Linked DNA regions of Niveibacterium microcysteis. The protein of the gene in region 2 interacts with the protein of the main gene of each other region in a pairwise test. Links are inferred from orthologs where the notes say so. Each region holds a gene or a part of one and is shown on either strand. Other genes may lie near its edges.

Region 1 (3,293 bases), 1.8 Mb from region 2 along the record:
AGCCGACGATTTGTCCGTCGACTTCCGCCACCAGCGGCGACTCGTTCGGCTTGTTGTTCTTGAGCCGTTCCACCCACAGTTCGATACCGGGGTAGGGCAGCTGCAGCGTGTTGGCAAATACTTCGGGCGGCGCCATCAGCCGGGCAAGCGCTGCTGCGTCGCCCGGCTCTGCACGTCGGATCTTGGGCTCGGCGGCCACGTCAGCAGACGATGTTCACCAGGCGGCCCGGCACGACGATGACCTTCTTCGCCGGCTTGCCTTCCATGAACTTCTGCGCGACTTCGGACGCCACTGCGGCGGCCTCGATCGCTGCCTTGTCGGCCGAAGCGGGGACCTTAATGCTGCCGCGGGTCTTGCCCAGCACCTGCAGCACCAGCTCCACCTCATCCTGAATCAGCGCATCTTCCTGCGGCTCTGGCCAGGCGGCGTGGAGGATGTCGTCGCCGTAGCCCAGCTCGCGCCACAGCGCGTGTGCGATATGCGGCGTGATCGGCGAGAGCACGCGCAGCAGGATGCCGAAGCCTTCAGCGGCAACCGCATAGGCGGCTGCGAATGTCTCCGCGACATCTTGACTGGTGCCGACTTCGCGGGCGGCAAGCGGCATACGTTCGAGAGTGTTGAGCATCTTCATCGTTGCGGACGCAACGGTGTTGAACTGTTGCTTGCTCAAGTCGTAGTTGGCTTGCTTGAGCAACAGGTGAATCTCGCGTCGCACGCTCTTGATTTCGGGTGCTGCAGCCTGCAACGCAGCACCGTTCGCAAGGTGGCTCAGTCCTGATTCGATGACTGATTTCTGGTCACATGCGAACTTCCAGACGCGCCGCAGGAAACGATAGGAGCCCTCGACCCCAGCATCGGACCACTCCAACGTTTGCTCTGGCGGCGCAGCGAACATCATGAAGAAGCGCGCAGTGTCGGCACCGTACTGTTCGATAAGGCTTTGCGGATCGACGCCGTTGTTCTTCGACTTCGACATGGTGGTCATTTCGAAGTCCAGCGGGGTGCCGTCCTTCTTGAGCTTGGCACCAAGGATCTGGCCTTGCGGGCCGCGCTCGATCTCGACCTCGTCTTCCCAGTAGTAATTCTTGCCGCCGCCCTCTGGCTTGTGCGAGAACGCGGTCTTCAGCACCATGCCCTGCGTGAGCAGGTGCGAGAAGGGTTCGCGGTAAGTCACCAGGCCGAGGTCACGCATCACCTTGGTCCAGAAGCGCGAGTAGAGCAGGTGCAGGATCGCGTGTTCGATGCCGCCGATGTACTGGTCAACGGTCATCCAGTAGTTGGTCTCGGCATCGACCATCGCCTTGTCCGAGAAGGTGCTGGCGTAGCGCGCGTAGTACCAGGACGAATCGACGAAGGTGTCCATCGTGTCCGTCTCGCGGCGCGCCGGCTTGCCGCACTTCGGGCAGTTGCAGGCGAGGAAGCTTTCGAGCTTGTTGAGCGGATTGCCTGAGCCATCCGGCACGCAGTCTTCCGGCAGCACGACCGGCAGCTGATCATCCGGCACCGGCACCGAGCCGCAGTCATCGCAGTGGATGATCGGGATCGGGCAGCCCCAGTAGCGCTGGCGCGAGATGCCCCAGTCGCGCAGGCGCCACTGCACCTTCTTCTCGCCGAGTCCGAGTGCGGTGAGGTCGCTCGCAACAGCATCGACGGCAGGGCCGTACGTCAGCCCATCGTACTTGCCGCTGTTGATGCAAGTCCCGTCTTTGGTGTCGTACCACGACTTCCACCCGGCAAGGTCAAATTCTGTAAAGGCTCGGTCTGCGGCTTCGTCTCCGCTTTTGTGACCCGCATCAAGAATCGTACGCAGAGGGTGTTGAATCACCTGCTCGATCGCGATGCCGTACTTCTTCGCGAAGGCGAAGTCGCGCTCGTCGTGGGCCGGCACACCCATCACGGCGCCGTCGCCGTAGCTCATCAGCACATAGTTGCCGACCCAGACTTCGACTTGCTTGCCGGTCAGCGGATGGGTGACGAAGAGGCCGGTCGGCAGGCCTTCCTTCTCCATCGTCGCCATGTCGGCTTCCATCACCGAGCCGTGCTTGCACTTGTCGATGAAGGCGGCGAGCTCGGGGTTGTTCTTCGCCGCGTGGGTCGCGAGCGGGTGCTCGGCGGCGACCGCGCAGAAGGTCACGCCCATGATCGTGTCGGCGCGGGTGGTGAAGACCCACAGCTTGCCGTCGCCGATCAGGCCAGACTCGTCCGAAATCTCGTGCGGGAACGCGAAGCGCACGCCGATGCTCTTGCCGATCCAGTTGGCCTGCATCAGCTTTACGCGTTCTGGCCAGCCGGTCAGCTCATCCAGGTCACCCAGCAACTCTTCGGCGTACTGGGTGATACCAAGGTAGTAACCGGGGATCTCGCGTTTCTCGACCACCGCGCCGGTACGCCAGCCGCGGCCGTCGATCACCTGCTCGTTGGCGAGCACGGTCTGGTCGACCGGGTCCCAGTTCACGACCTGAGTCTTCTTGTAGGCGATGCCCTTTTCGAGCATGCGCAGGAACAGCCACTGGTTCCACTTGTAGTAGCTGGCGTCGCAGGTGGCGAGCTCACGGCTCCAGTCGATCGCGAAACCGAGCGACTTGAGCTGCTTCTTCATGTAGGCGATGTTCTCGCGGGTCCACTTGGCCGGCGGCACGCCGTTCTTGATCGCCGCGTTCTCGGCCGGCAGGCCGAAGGCATCCCAGCCCATCGGCTGCAGCACGTTGTAGCCGCGCATCTTGTGCGAGCGGGACAGCACATCGCCGATCGTGTAGTTGCGCACGTGCCCCATGTGCAGCTTGCCCGAGGGGTACGGGAACATCGACAGGCAGTAGTACTTCGGGAGCGAATCGTCCCGGGAGACTTCAAAGGCCTGGGTGGAATCCCAGTGTTGTTGGGCCGCGGACTCGATCTCGGCCGGCGTGTATTTGTCCTGCATGGGCGCGTGCTCGCTGCAAAAAGGCGAAAACGCGCATTCTACCGCCCGCACGCTGCAGCGCGGTATCCATATGCCGGGCTACGCTTGCGGCGCCCGGCATCGGGGCGTGAGATCAGGCTGCGCGGCGGACGCTGGCGCGCAGCGCGCCGAGCATGTCTTCCATGGCCTGCAGTGGCAACTGCGCGAGGTGATTCTGCGTGCGCACCATGCGGACCAGACGCGGCGCGAGGCGACGCTGGCGTTCTGCATCGGTCAGTTCGAGCAGGCGATCATGCGCTACAGCCCAGTATTCAGGCCCGCCGACCCAACCGGTGGTGTCGGTAGCATGGCGCAGCGCGTCGTGCCAGAGTTCCAGCGCCTGTTCGTCGCTGA
Region 2 (5,683 bases):
GCTGACGCAGCAACCGCCGGTGACGCGCTTGCTTCGCAGCCGCCGGCCAGCGTGTCGCTCGCCTTGCCGCTTACCGCATCGACGAATGTGGAGGAGCCGGCGCAGTCGTTGCCGGGTGTGCCGCTCCGTAGCTTGGTTCAGCTGGAGTTGCCAGATTGGGCCTCTGGGCTTGCCGTATGGCTGCATGGTGTTCGGGCGGTTGAGGATTGTCGCGAATGGCTCGCGCAAGCCGGAACACTGCCCCTGGGCGTGCGCCTGATCGACCGGGCAGGGCGCGAGCTGAGCCGCGCGGCATGCTCTTGGCTGCGGGCTGATGCCGGCAGCCACGGTGTGCTGGAACGCCAGCGCGAACTCGAAGAGCTTGAAGCGCACGTCGAAGCGCTGGAGGCAGAGGCCGCTGCGGCTCATGCCGCGCTGGCGGAGGCTGAAGCGGCAAGCCATCGTGCGCAGGAATCGCTCACCACGCTGCGTCGCGAGCATCAGGCCGCCCAACAGACCGCGCATCGCGAACAGCTCGCCGCAGTTCAGCTTGGGCAGGCTCGGCAACGCTACGATGAACGCGCAGGCCAGCTGCTGCGCGACATCGAAGAGCTCGACTTGCAGGTCGCCGCGGAACGGACTCACCTGGAAACTGCAATCACCGCGCAGTCGGTACAGGAAGAGCGCGCAGAGCAACTGCGTGAACGGCTTGAAGCGACCGAGGGCATCGCCCAGCAGCAGGACAATGCGCTGCGCGCACTCCGCCAGCAGGAGCAGCAACTCGCGCGCGAAGTGCAGGAGGCTGCGTTCTCCGAACGCGAGTGCCGCGGCAAACTCGACGACCTGGCGCGCCAGCTTGCTCAGGCCGCCGAGCAGATCGTGCGTTGTGCGCGTGAGCGCGAGGCCGCTGAAGCAGAGCAGGCCGGCCTGGACGAAACGCCGATCGGCGATGCCTTGCAGGGCGCGCTGGAGATGCGCGAAGCGCGCGAGGCGATGCTGGCGCAAAGTCGCGAAGCGCTCGACGTCGCTGCGACCCGCCTGCGGGAACTCGACGAAGCCCGTCTGCGCGCCGAACTCGCGCTGCGCCCCTTGAACGACGCTTTGGCAGAGGCGCGCCTTAAGTTGCAGGCGGCAGAGCTGGGTCAGCAGCAGTACGACGAGCGACTTGCGGAGATCGAACTCGACGAAAATGAGTTCGCCGCTCGGCTTGCGGCGGGCCCGAAGGACCAGACGCTGGTGCGGGAGATCAACCGCCTTACCCGCGAGCTGGCCGATCTGGGGCCGGTAAACCTTGCGGCAGTGGAAGAGTTGCTCGCCGCCGAAGAGCGGAAAGGCTACCTTGATGCGCAGTCAGGTGACCTGAACGAGGCAATCGGTACGCTGGAGGATGCAATCCGGCGTATCGACCGCGAGACTCGGGAGCAATTGCAGGAGACGTACAATACGGTCAATCGTCAGTTTGGCGAGCTCTTCCCACAGCTATTCGGCGGTGGCGAGGCGCAGCTGATCCTGACCGGCGACGAAATTCTCGACGCGGGCATCCAGATCGTGGCGCGCCCGCCTGGCAAGAAGAACAGTTCAATCCACTTGTTGTCCGGTGGAGAGAAAGCGCTGACCGCAATCGCGCTGGTGTTTTCGTTCTTTCAACTCAATCCGGCGCCGTTCTGCCTGCTCGACGAGGTCGATGCACCGCTCGACGACGCCAACACCGAACGGTTCTGTGCGATGGTCAAACGCATGTCGTCCATCACGCAGTTCATGTTTATCAGTCACAGCAAGATCACGATGGAGCTGGCGCGCCAGCTGGTGGGCGTCACGATGCAGGAGCAGGGCGTCTCCCGCGTGGTCGAGGTGGATATCGAAGAAGCGCTGCGCCTGGCCGACCCAGTCGCAGCTTGAGAGGTCTCATGGCAGGCAACGAACTCCTTTATGGTCTGATTGGTTCCGGCGCCGGCGTGGTGGTGTTGGTTCTCGGTTACAACGCCTGGCAGGAACGCAAGGCCCGCCGCAACGCCGAAAAGGCGTTTCGCTCGGAGCATCGCGACGTTCTGCTGGAGGGCGCGGGTGCTGCAAGCGGCCCGGCAGAACCGGTAGAACCGGGCGGGCGGCTCGAACCCGCGTCTGCGCGCATCCCCGCGCAACCGCCGATTGGCCGCGCGGCCGAACCCGAATTGCCACTTGAAGCGCGCGCGATTGACTGCGTTGCGCGTATCGAAGCCCCCGCCGGTGTGATCGGCGGGGCCCTAGTTCAGGGCGCTGGTGGCCCGTTGTCGCAGGTGCATCGCGCCGTGCGTTGGTACGGATTCGATGATGCGGCCCACGCCTGGGTTGCGCTCGACGCCGGTGACAAACGCAGTTTCACGCGCATGAGCGCAGCGATGCAGCTGGCGGATCGCCGTGGCGCGGTCGGCGAACGTGAGGTCGACGCATTCTGCGCGGCAATTCAGCGAGTCTGCGATCAGTTCATGGCGGTGCCGCGCTTCATGGACCGCGGCGAAGCCCTGACCCTGGCCCAGGGCGTTGATCAGTTCTGCGCAGCGCTCGACATCCAGATCGCGGTCAATGTGGTTGCTGGGGAGCATGCCTTCCCGGGCACGAAGTTGCGCGGGCTGGCCGAGGCGGCGGGCATGGTGCTCGATGGTGACGGCTGCTTCCATGCTCGTGACGATGCAGGGCAGAGCCTGTTCGTCCTTGCCAATCGCGACGCCGCGCTCTTCTCGCCGGAATCGCTACGCCACGGCAGCAGCAGTGGGGTCACCCTGAGCCTTGATGTGCCCCGCGTGGCAGCGGGCATTGAGGCCTTCGATCGCATGGTGGCGCTTGCGCGGCAGTTTGCCGGCGCGTTGCATGGACACCTGGTCGATGACAATGGCAAGCCACTCAGTGACGCCTCACTCTCGATGATCCGCAGCCAGGTGCAGCAGTTCCAGGAGCAGATGGATCGCCAGGGCGTGCCGGCAGGCAGCACCCTCGCACTGCGCCTCTTCACCTGAGGGCTTCCGATGATCGCGCCTCGTGAGGCGTTCGAGCAGGCCGCCACCTTGCGGGCGACGCTCGAGCGCTACAGCCATGCCTATTACGTCCTGGACGAACCTCTTGTTCCAGACGCGGAGTACGACCGGTTATTTCAGGCGCTGCAAGCGCTCGAAACCGAGTATCCGGAACTTTGCACCGCCGATTCGCCGACCCAACGGGTCGGCGGCAAAGCTCTCGCGCAGTTCGCGCCGGTTCGGCACGCCGTGCCGATGCTCTCCATCCGAACCGAGACCGACACCGAGGCGAGCGGCGCTCGCGCATTCGACGCGCAAGTGCGTCGTGAGCTTGAGCTGACCGAAACCGATCCGCCGGTTGAATATGCCGCGGAGCTGAAGTTTGACGGGCTCGCAATCAGCTTGCGCTACGAGCGCGGTATTCTGGTGCAGGCGGCAACCCGCGGTGACGGCGAAACCGGCGAAGACGTCACGCAGAATATCCGCGCGATCCGCCAGATACCGCTTCGACTTCGTACCGACACCCCACCTGAAGTCTTTGAGGTGCGCGGAGAGGTCTACATGCGGCGCGACGATTTTGCGCGCATGAACGAGCGGCAGATGGCGCGTGGTGAAAAGACTTTCGTCAATCCGCGCAACGCGGCGGCCGGAAGCGTGCGTCAGCTCGACCCTGCGATCAGCGCGCAGCGCCCACTGTCCTTCTTTGCCTACGGCATCGGTGAAACGACGGGTTGGGGAGGGGCGGACAGTCACGGTGCGCTGCTCGACCAACTCGCGCAATGGGGCTTCCCGGTCTGCAGCGAGCGCTGCGTGGCACTCGGGGCGGAGGGGCTGATCGCCTTTCATGATCGCGTCGGCGCGCAGCGCGATGCACTGCCATTCGACATCGATGGTGTCGTCTACAAGGTCAATTCGCTGGCGCTTCAACGCCGGCTCGGCTTCCGTACCCGTGAGCCACGCTGGGCGGTCGCCCACAAGTACCCGGCACAGGAAGTCATGACGCGGGTTCAGGGAATCGAGGTGCAGGTCGGCCGGACGGGGAAACTGACGCCGGTTGCGCGCTTGGAGCCTGTCTTCGTCGGAGGTGTGACCGTAACAAACGTGACGCTGCATAACCAAGACGAGGTCACGCGCAAGGGTGTGCGAGTCGGTGACAGCGTGGTTGTTCGGCGCGCCGGCGATGTGATTCCCGAGATCGTTGCTTCCTTGCCCGAGCGTCGTCCCGAGGGGACGACAGCCTTTGTAATGCCCCAAAGCTGCCCCGTGTGTGGCTCTGCCGTCACGCGGGAAGAGGGCGAGGCGGACCATCGTTGCAGTGGCGGTCTTTACTGCCCGGCTCAGCGCAAGCAGGCACTGCTGCATTTTGCCTCGCGTCGCGCGATGGATATCGAGGGGCTCGGCGACAAGCTGGTGGATCAACTCGTCGATGCGGCGATCATTCGTACGCCGGCCGATGTCTACAAACTGGGCGTGCTTGCGCTCGCCAACCTCGACCGGATGGCCGAGAAGTCAGCCCAGAATCTTGTCGACGCGATCGATCGCAGTCGGAGCACCACCCTCGCGCGCTTCATCTACGCCCTGGGCATTCGCAACGTGGGTGAAGCGACTGCGAAGGATCTCGCACGGCACTTCGGCACCCTTGACGCGTTGATGGCCGCTGATGAAACGGCCCTGCTTGCGGTGCCGGACGTCGGGCCGATCGTGGCTGCAAGCATCGCGGGCTTCTTTGCGGAGGCACACAACCGCGAGGTGGTCGAACAGCTTCGGGCGGCGGGCGTGCACTGGCCGGAATCAGCAGGCCTTGCCGATGCTGCCGCAACCGCCCCCCTGAGCGGCAAGACATTCGTGCTGACCGGCACTCTGCCGACACTGTCGCGCGACGAAGCCACCGCGTTGATCGAGGCGCAAGGCGGCAAGGTGGCAGGTTCGGTGTCGAAGAAGACCAGTTACGTGGTGGCCGGCTCCGAGGCCGGCTCCAAGCTCGACAAGGCGCAACAGTTGGGCATTACGATCCTCGACGAGGATGCACTCCTCGCGCTGCTGCGTGAAAGCAGTGCTGGGCCCCAAACAATGGATCAAGAACAATGAAGCGAATTCGCAAGGCTGTATTTCCGGTAGCGGGGCTGGGTAGCCGCTTCCTGCCGGCAACCAAGGTCATGCCCAAGGAAATGCTGCCGATCGTCGACAAGCCGATCATCCAGTACGCGGTGGAAGAGGCGGCCGATGCGGGCATCACTGATATGGTTTTCATCATCGGGCGTACCAAGCGCGCGATCGCTGACCATTTCGACAAGGCCTATGAGCTCGAGAACGAGCTCGTGACCCGTGGCAAACACGACATGCTCAAGATCGTCGAAGACACGATTCCGAAGGGCGTCAATTGCATCTTCATTCGCCAAGCCGAGGCGCTGGGTCTGGGGCATGCGGTTTTGTGTGCGGAAGCGGTGGTGGGCAATGAGCCTTTTGCCGTGCTGCTGGCGGACGATCTGCTGGACGGTGCCACGTCCGTCACCAAGCAGATGGCGGACGTCTTTAACTACAACCGTTGCTCGGTGCTCGGCGTGATGGAAGTGCCGCGTGAGGCGACGGGCTCTTACGGTGTGGTGAGTACCGAGAAAGACTCGGGCGATCTGCGCCGCATCTCGGGCATTGTCGAAAAGCCCAAGCCTGAGGAAGCGCCTTCCAACCTCGCGGTGGTCGGCCGCTATATCCTG

What was found.
Region 1: the proteins of ligA (region 2) and leuS interact in binary tests that used the Escherichia coli proteins (3 or more experiments, as listed by UniProt). The link is inferred for Niveibacterium microcysteis from one-to-one orthologs.

The regions. Positions count from the first base shown.
Region 1 is NZ_CP071060.1:786,131-789,423, forward strand. It holds leuS (leucine--tRNA ligase), read right to left. Parts: upstream 2,922-3,293; coding sequence 201-2,921; downstream 1-200. Other genes in the region: JY500_RS03675 (GNAT family N-acetyltransferase), read right to left, coding at 1-199; JY500_RS03685 (hypothetical protein), read right to left, coding at 3,034-3,293.
Region 2 is NZ_CP071060.1:2,537,069-2,542,751, reverse strand. What follows is about bases 2,564-5,519. They hold ligA (NAD-dependent DNA ligase LigA), read left to right. Parts: upstream 2,564-2,981; coding sequence 2,982-5,057; downstream 5,058-5,519. Other genes in these bases: galU (UTP--glucose-1-phosphate uridylyltransferase GalU), read left to right, coding at 5,054-5,519; JY500_RS11465 (cell division protein ZipA C-terminal FtsZ-binding domain-containing protein), read left to right, coding at 2,564-2,972. Also shown: chromosome segregation protein SMC, read left to right, coding at 1-1,878; more of JY500_RS11465, read left to right, coding at 1,887-2,563; more of galU, read left to right, coding at 5,520-5,683. UniProt on the Escherichia coli protein: DNA ligase that catalyzes the formation of phosphodiester linkages between 5'-phosphoryl and 3'-hydroxyl groups in double-stranded DNA using NAD as a coenzyme and as the energy source for the reaction.